Regions from separate parts of the Brevibacterium renqingii genome, predicted to be linked through region 2. Evidence: predicted binding sites of a transcription regulator. Region 2 holds the regulator's gene; the other holds the start of a gene.
The links. Region 2 encodes LexA, which represses DNA repair genes until DNA is damaged. Its sites were predicted from a motif close to TCGAACANNTGTTCGA; they were not measured.
Positions count from the first base shown of each region.

Region 1: the regulator LexA is predicted to act here: its motif matches at 1,527-1,542, upstream of IIE29_RS15350 (HNH endonuclease signature motif containing protein).

Region 1 covers NZ_JADBHG010000010.1:31,556-35,853, forward strand. Annotated here, with positions in the region: gene IIE29_RS15350 (HNH endonuclease signature motif containing protein) at 1-1,423, opposite strand, end outside; gene IIE29_RS15355 (NAD(P)-dependent malic enzyme) at 2,119-3,324, shown strand; gene IIE29_RS15360 (organic hydroperoxide resistance protein) at 3,426-3,848, opposite strand; gene IIE29_RS15365 (SPFH domain-containing protein) at 4,007-4,298, opposite strand, start outside.
Region 2 covers NZ_JADBHG010000001.1:83,913-88,210, reverse strand. Annotated here, with positions in the region: gene IIE29_RS00395 (ATP-dependent DNA helicase) at 1-1,462, shown strand, start outside; gene lexA (transcriptional repressor LexA) at 1,609-2,364, opposite strand; gene IIE29_RS00385 (LysM peptidoglycan-binding domain-containing protein) at 2,599-2,937, shown strand; gene IIE29_RS00380 (histidinol-phosphate transaminase) at 3,061-4,290, shown strand; gene hisB (imidazoleglycerol-phosphate dehydratase HisB) at 4,287-4,298, shown strand, end outside.

The DNA of each region.
Region 1 (4,298 bases), on a different contig from region 2:
ACTCCACGGGACCGAGGTTGTCCTCGGAGTCCGGGCGGAACGCAGAGCCGGCAGCGCAGTCGTCGGACTGTTCGACGTCCGCCGGGTGCTGCCTGGGCATTCCGCCCGGACTCGTGGGTGCGACTGGGGGCGTTCCTGGACTCGTGGGTGCAACCCGAGGCGATCCTGAGCTCGTCGGCGAGCCACCAGCCGATCCCGAACTCGTTGATTTCCTTGCCACTGTTTCGGCGAAGTCCTCAAGACCGGCGTCGGAATCGACTCCGGGAACCATTTCCCCGTCGGCATCGAGCAGTGGAGCTTCGTGGGTGGTTCGGATGCCTGTGATCGGGTCGACCGAGAGGACTTTGACGCTCAGTTCGGGGACCGGCCTGATCAGCAGGTCGTACTGGAGCTGGTCGATGGTCCGATCGTCGTTCAGCTCCATCCCGGACGGCAGATTGAACGTCGTCGTGTTCTTCCCATGGACAGCGTGTGCCATGGCGCGGATGCGGTTGTAGCAGGAGTAGATCTCCGCCGAGGGGCCGCTTACGATGAGGCAGGCCGAGCCGTCTTTGCTGCCTTCGACATCGACCCGACGACGCTTCGTGGCGATCTCGGTCAGGTCGGTCGGAGGTACGAGCAGGCTGATCATCTTCTGCAGTGCCCTGCGCAGAGTCTCGCAGGTGATATCGGCCCGCTTAGTGGCCAGGAACGAGTCGACGTCGGGAAGGTGCTGGAACGCAAGATTGCGGCACAGTTGGGAGACGACGTCGATATGAGCCTGAGTGAATTGGCCACGACGGACACGGTCGGCGAAACGGGGGAGGCCGTAGAGGATCGTCATCGCCGCTGACAGCTGCCGATAGGTGCGAGGGGTGTTGGTGCCGAGCGCGGTCGAGATCTCGACCAGGTCTTCGGATTCGACGTTGTCGTAGACCCACGTCGCAAAACACGTGTGGGGATCGAACTCGGGAAACTCCGGAAGCAAGCGTCGAGCGGACTCTGCGGCCTCCTTCTTCTGGGCACGAGCGAACTCTTCGTCGTATGGCACGAGAGACGAGGAAGTCGTCTCGGCAGTCTGACTGACGGTTCGGCCGCTGCCGGCCGGACGGTCGCTGGCGGCTTGACGGTCGGTTCCGCTGCGACGGGCCTCGATGTCTCCCTCTGCTTCCCCGTCTCGACGGGCCAGAGTTCCTGCGATCGTCTCGCAACGGAAAGGTTCGGAGCCCTCGGGCACTGAGAACTCGAGGTTGAGGAAGATCTGCTCGAGCACCACTCCGGCAGCTGACTCGAGGACCGCGAAATGGGCACGATCCGAAGCTGTCGCGACCTCCGCGAATCGGGTCATGCTCGATTCGAAGCGGATGGCATAGCGCGGTGACGGCTTCGTCGCTCCCGGCTTGCCGGCCCGCGGCGGAGCCGACCGGGTAGTGGTGCCCTTCATGTTGTTCTCACCTGCCTCGGACCTCGTTGTCGGAGTAGTGTGGCTGATTTGAAAAGCTCTTAGCATCATGATACACGATCAAAACGCCAGTTGCCATAGGAAATATAAAATAGATTCGAATATTTCTCGATTTCGTATGAACTGTGCTTTCGTTCTCTGATCATCATCGCATCCGCCACTGACACAGGGACTGACTCAGGAACCGACGCCGGAACCGACACAAAGACCGACACGGGGAACTGCCACGGGGAACGGGAAAGGGGGAGCCGCCTCGGCGAAAGGTCTGCAGAACATGCCACCTCAGCGGACCTGAGGCCTCGATTTAAGCGAATTTTCGCGTGAAATGGGGGAGGTCATCGGTTATGCTGATCGGGTTGCCGGATGCGACCCATGAGGTCGGTACTCGCCCCATGCGAGCCGTATCCGCACAGCGCGCAACCGCGGCGCCCTTCACCTAGGGTCTGCACCACGGGACGCGCAGACGTCACCGATCATCCTTCACTGGTGACCAGTTCTTCGTTCCGACCGCCGTCGACGAACTCATTCCGGTTCGTCACCGTCGACGAGCTCATTCGAGTTCATTCGAGCTCATTCGAGCTCTGCTGTCGACGCACCCACACGGGCCTCGGCGCTTCGACGATCACTGCCGATGGCACCGGCACCGCCCTGCCGTCGCACAACCACGAGGATCAACCATGACGACCACCGCCCATAACTCCACCGCCTCCGATCAGAACTCGCAGTCTCCGATCACCGATGAGGAGATCTTCGCCGCGCACGAAGGTGGCAAGCTGTCCGCCGAGCTCACGAGCCCGCTGCAGACTCAGCGCGATCTCTCGATCGCCTATACGCCGGGCGTGGCCAAGGTCTGCACCGCGATCAAGGACGAGCCGCAGCTGGCACGCACCCATACCTGGACGGGCCGCCTCGTCGCGGTCATCTCCGACGGTTCGGCCGTGCTCGGCCTCGGCGACATCGGGCCGCAGGCGTCCCTGCCGGTGATGGAGGGCAAGTGCGCCCTGTTCAAGAGCTTCTCGGGTCTCAACGCGATCCCGATCGTGCTCGACACCAACGACACCGACGAGATCGTCGAGACCATCATTCGCATGGCCCCGACCTTCGGCGCGATCAATCTCGAGGACATCTCGGCCCCGCGCTGCTTCGAGATCGAGGATCGGGTCAAGGCCGCGCTCGACATCCCGGTCATGCATGATGACCAGCACGGCACCGCCGTCGTCGTCCTCGCGGCGCTGACGAACGCGCTGCGCGTGGTCGACAAGTCCTTCGACTCGATCAAGGTCGTCGTCTCCGGCGCAGGTGCCGCAGGCGTCGCAGTGGCGAAGATCCTCGCCGACGCCGGCGTCACCGATGTCGTCGTCCTCGACTCCAAGGGCATCGTCGAATCCGGCCGATCCGACCTGTCCGAGACCAAGCAGGCCATCGCCTCCGCCACGAACCCGCGCGGCATCTCCGGCGGGATCGGCGAGGCCCTCGACGGAGCCGATGCCTTCATCGGCGTCTCCGGCGGCACCATCGACGAGGCGCACCTGGCGAAGATGGCCGACGAAGCGATCATCTTCGGCCTGTCGAACCCCACCCCCGAGGTGGCCCCCGACATCGCCGCGAAGTATGCGACCGTGGTGGCCACCGGGCGCAGCGACTTCCCGAACCAGATCAACAATGTGCTCGCGTTCCCCGGGATCTTCCGCGGCGCTCTCGACGCCGATGCCGACGAGATCACCGATGACATGAAGCTCGTCGCGGCACGTGCGATCGCCGACCTCGTCGGTGATGACCTGGCTCCCGGCTACATCGTGCCCGGCGCGCTCGATTCCCGGGTGGCGCCGGCCGTCGCCGAGGCGGTCGAACGCTCCGCGCTGGAGGCGATGACCGAGCGCTGACGGTCAGTCAGTCCGCACACGGCTGAGGGGAGGGTGAAGAGAGTTCTTCACCCTCCCCTCAGCCGTGCTGTCTGCCGACCCTTCAGCTGCGGGGCCCGAGCTCAATCGTCGGTGACGTTGATGGTGACGTCGATGTTGCCGCGGGTGGCGTTGGAGTACGGGCATACCTTGTGGGCTTTGTCGGCCAATGCCTGAGCCTCGGCCTTGTCGAGGTGCGGGAGGGTGACCTCGAGCTCGACGGCGAGCTGGAAGCCGCCCTCGTTGTCCTTGCCGAGGCTCACGCGGGAGCCGACCGAAGAATCCTCGATATTCGCCTTGGTCTGGCCCGCCACGAGACGCAGCGCCGAGTGATAGCAGGCCGCGTAGCCGACCGCGAAGAGCTGCTCGGGATTCGTGCCGTTGCCGCTGCCGCCCATCTCCGTGGGGGTGGCGAGATCGACATCGACCTGTCCGTCGCTCGTGCGACCGTGGCCATCGCGGCCTTCGCCGGTGGCCAGTGCTTCTGCGGTGTAGAGGGCCCTCATGGTTTGTCCTTTCGTCGGTGGTGCGTTGCGGGGGCCGGGTGCTGGCCGGCGTTCGTCGGGCGACTGTCCGGCGTTCGTCCCGCGGCTGCCCCTCGGCTGTCTCGCGGCTGTCTCGCGACTGTTCCGCGGCTGACCCGCGATGCGGGCTCAGCGGTCGATCATTGCTGTGGATCCTGCGGAGGCCGCTGTGGGCTCGTCCACTGCTGGGCGATCGACTGTGCTCTCGACTTCAGCGACTGTGCACTCGGCTGATCGGCCCCGCCCGAGCTCGGCGGCGTCGTCGGCTGCGGCGGGACATCGTCGCGATCCGAGCGGTGACTAGAGGTATACCGGCTGCCCGGAGCACTCAGCGTGGCGCCGTCCTCGGCGGCGTTGGCGGCGAACAGGGCGTTGCGGATCTCCTGACCCATCTCGCCCAGACCGCCCGGGTTCGAGGGCATGAACAGCACG
Region 2 (4,298 bases):
CGACCTCATGCCCGGAGTCAGCGACCGCGCCTGGTCGCAGGTGTCGGTCAACGCCTTCGACTGCCTCGGGGCGAACTGTCCTCTGGTCACCGAATGCTTCGCCGAGATCGCCAGGAACAAGGCCGCCGAGGCGGACATCGTCGTCACCAACCACGCCCTGCTGGCCATCGACGCCTTCGGCGAATCGGCTGTGCTGCCCGACCACGACGTCATCATCATCGACGAGGCGCACGAGCTCAAGGACCGGGTGACGAACGCGCTGTCCGGGCAGATCAACACGAGCATGCTGTCGGCGGCGACGAGCTCCGTGCGCAAGCACACCGCCGTCCAGGACGGGGTCGTGTCCCTGCTCGACTCGGCCGCGGCGGCACTCGAACGCGCCCAGTCCTCCGTGCCCGAAGGGCTCATCCTCAATATGAGCGAGGCGCTCGGACTGGCGTTGGCACAGATCCGCGACTCCGCGCGCCAGATCATCAATGACATCGGCGGCAAGTCCGAGGACGCCGATGCCGGTCGGCAGATGGCCAAGGCCCGGTGCCAGGAGATCTTCGAACTGGCCGAACGCTTCTGCGAGCCGGGCAAGAACGACGTCATCTGGCTGTCCCGGTCGACCTTCCGGGAGAAGGAGACGACGAACCTCGTCGTCGCACCGCTGAGCGTGGCCGGAACGATGCGCTCGGGCATCTTCGAGGAATCCACGGTCGTGGCCACCTCGGCGACGTTGTCCCTGGGCGGGAACTTCGACGCGGTCGCAGCCTCACTGGGGCTCTTCGGACCCGACGCCCCGAAATGGGACAGCCTCGATGTCGGCTCACCCTTCGACTACGGACGACAGGGCATCCTCTATGTCGCCTCCCACCTGCCCAAGCCCGGGCGCAGCGGTTTGAGCTCCGAGGCGCTGACCGAACTCGAGGAACTCGTGCGGGCCTCGAACGGCGGGGCGCTGGGACTGTTCTCCTCCCGGGCAGCCGCCAACGCTGCGGCCGAACACCTGCGGGAGAAGTTCGACTTCCCGATCCTGCTCCAGGGCGACGACGGGCTGCCCGCACTCGTCTCCCAGTTCACCGCCGATGACCAGACCTGCCTGTTCGGCACCATGTCGCTGTGGCAGGGAGTCGATGTGCCGGGGCGGACGAACCGACTCGTCATCATCGACCGGCTGCCTTTCCCCCGGCCGGACGACCCGCTCATGCAGGCACGGGCGCGCGATGCCGACCAGCGCGGCGTCAACGGGTTCATGGCCGTGTCCGCCACTCATGCTGCACTGCGTCTGGCGCAGGGCGCCGGCCGCCTCATCCGCTCGACCGAGGACAGGGGAGTCGTGGCGGTGCTCGACTCGCGGCTGCGGTCGGCCAGGTATGCCGGCTTCCTCGTCAATTCGATGCCGCGGATGTGGCCGACGACGAATTCGCAGCTCGTGCGCACGAGCCTCGGACGGCTGGCCGAAACACAAGAGGAATGAGAGAACGCCCGCGAACGGACTGTTCGCGGGCGTTCTGTTCCCCGGCTGCGGAGACCTTCACGGGTCTCAGCTCCGGCGCAGGCTTTCGGAGAAGTCAGCGCGGGCGGAGGCTCTCCGAGGCCTGAGAGGCGACGGACGACGAGACCTCAGAGGCGACGGATGACCGCGACGACGAGCCCCATGATCTGGGCGAAGTTGCCGTCGATGGGCTCGTAGTTCTCGTTCTGCGGCAGCAGCCACTGCTGTCCGGCCTTGCGCTTGAGCGTCTTCACCGTGGCCTCGCCGTCGAGCAGGGCCGCGACGATCTGACCGTTGTCGGCGGTGTGCTGCTTGCGCACGACTACCCAGTCGTCGTGGCAGATGGCGGCGTCGATCATCGAGTCGCCGACGACCTTGAGCAGGAACATGTCGCCGGAGCCGACGACCTGGGTCGGCAGGGAGAAGACGTCGTCGACCTCCTGCTCGGCCAGGATCGGGCCACCGGCGGCGATGCGCCCGACGACGGGCACCTGGACGGTGTTGTTCGACAGCTCCTCGAACTTCGCGCGCTCGGCCTCTTCCTCTTCGAAGGGATTGACGACCTCGATGGCGCGGGGACGCTTCGGATCACGGCGGACATAGCCGAGGCGTTCGAGCTGCGAGAGCTGGTGGGCGACGCTCGAGAGCGAGGCGAGCCCGGCGGCCTTGCCGATCTCGCGCATGCTCGGCGGATAGCCGTTGGTCACGACGGCGCGTTCGATGGTCTCGAGGACGAGGCGCTGCCGGGGAGTGAGGCGGAAATCGCCCTCTCCGGACGATCCCTCTGGGATCTCGACGACCTCGTCATCGCTGCGGGCGGCAGCGATCTCACTGGCAACGTCCTCGTTGCGCGGGCGGCCTCTGCCTCGCTTGTTCTGAACCATTGCTCGTTCCCCTTCGTTCTATTCCCTGCCGCCGAACCCTGCGATCCCCGCTTCGGGGATTCTCGTGTCAGTGCCGACTGAGATGGTTCTGACAGATCGATCAACAACGCTGGTTCCCTCTCATTGTCGCATAGATGTTCGAGTTGGACTGGACATTTGTTCGATTGGCATGTTGAATAGAACAGACGTTCTACCGATTGCTGGTGGAATCGTACGAATGAAAGAGGTAATGCGATGTCTGCACAGAACACCGGGCTGCGCCTGACCACGCGTGGACGCCAGGCCGTGCGCCTTCTCCGGACCCTGCTCATTGCTCTCGTCGTCATCGGCGGAGCGCTCCTCCTCGCCACTCAGTCGTTCTCGGCCGCCGCTGTCGCCGAATCGGAGACCGAGAGCATCGGCATCGACGCCGAAGCGGTCGTCGTCGGCGAGGGCGAATCGCTGTGGACCGTGGCGTCGAACCTCGGTCTCGACCGTGACACCCGTGATGTCGTGGCCGATATCGCCGAGATCAACCATCTGACGACCCCGACCGTCCACCCCGGCCAGACCCTCGACGTCCCTGTCCGCTGAGTCTGCGCCCAACTGAGGAGGCCGCAGATCCTTCCGGGATCCGTTGAAGAAGGGGAGTCCTCCCCGAGTCTCGCGCCCCGACCCGCCGCCCGGGCGGCGGGGGTCTCTCGGTAGAATGATCGCGTGGGAAACTTCGAATCTCTGCCAGTGCGTTCCGACCTCGTCGGCCTCAAGCCCTACGGGGCTCCGCACCTCGACGTGCCGGTCCAGCTCAACGTCAATGAGAACGCCTATCCGCTCCCGGACGTCGTCGTCGACAGCATGCGTGCCGCCGTCAACGATCACTTCTCCGGACTCAACCGTTACCCCGATCGTGAGTTCACCGCACTGCGTGAACACCTCGTCACCTATCTCACCGGCATCAACGAACGTGCCGGGGACAGCGTCGAGCTCGACCCCGCAATGATCTGGGCTGCGAACGGTTCGAACGAGGTCCTCAGCCATATCGTCCAGGCCTTCGGCGGACCCGGCCGTACCGTGCTCGGCTTCACGCCGTCCTATTCGATGCACCCGCTGATCACAACCGGAACGGGAGCCAGCTGGCTCAGCGTCGACCGCAAGGACGACTTCACGCTCGACGCCGACACCGTCGCCGCCGAGGTCGCACGGATCGACCCCGATATCGTCTTCCTCTGCACCCCGAACAACCCGACCGGCACCTCGATCGGGCTCGACGTCATCGAAGCGGCCTACGACAACTGCTCGGGGATCGTCATCGTCGATGAGGCCTACGCGGAGTTCTCCCGCCCGGCCAAGCCCTCGGCCATGACCCTGCTCGAGGGACGTCCCCGCCTCGTCGTCTCACGCACCATGAGCAAAGCCTTCGCCTGTGCGGGGCTGCGCCTGGGCTACGCAATCGCCGATCCCGATCTCATCGACGTCCTCCGCCTCGTCCGCCTGCCCTATCACCTGTCCGAGGTCACACAGGTGCTCGCCTGCACCGCACTCGAACACGCTGACGTGCTGCTGGGCAACGTCGACCGACTCATCGATTCCCGCAACCGGATGTCGGCCCACCTCGCGAAGGTCGGCTTCAGCGTCCACGACAGCGATTCGAACTTCGTGCTCTTCGGCAATATCTCCACCCCGGCCGAGCTGTGGCAGAAGCTGCTCGACCGCGGAGTGCTCATCCGCGACATCGGCATCGACGGCCACGCCCGCGTCAACGCCGGCACCGAGGACGAGACCGAGGCGTTCCTGACCGCGATCGACGAGATCCTCGCCGAATCCCCGGACATCCTCGCCGCACCACCGGCCGAAGATGCGCATCCGGTCGACGGCCCACACTCGTCCGAAGACGCGCCCCACAGCTCCACTCCGTCACCCGCCGCCCCGACGAAAGGCACTCCATGAGGCAGGCC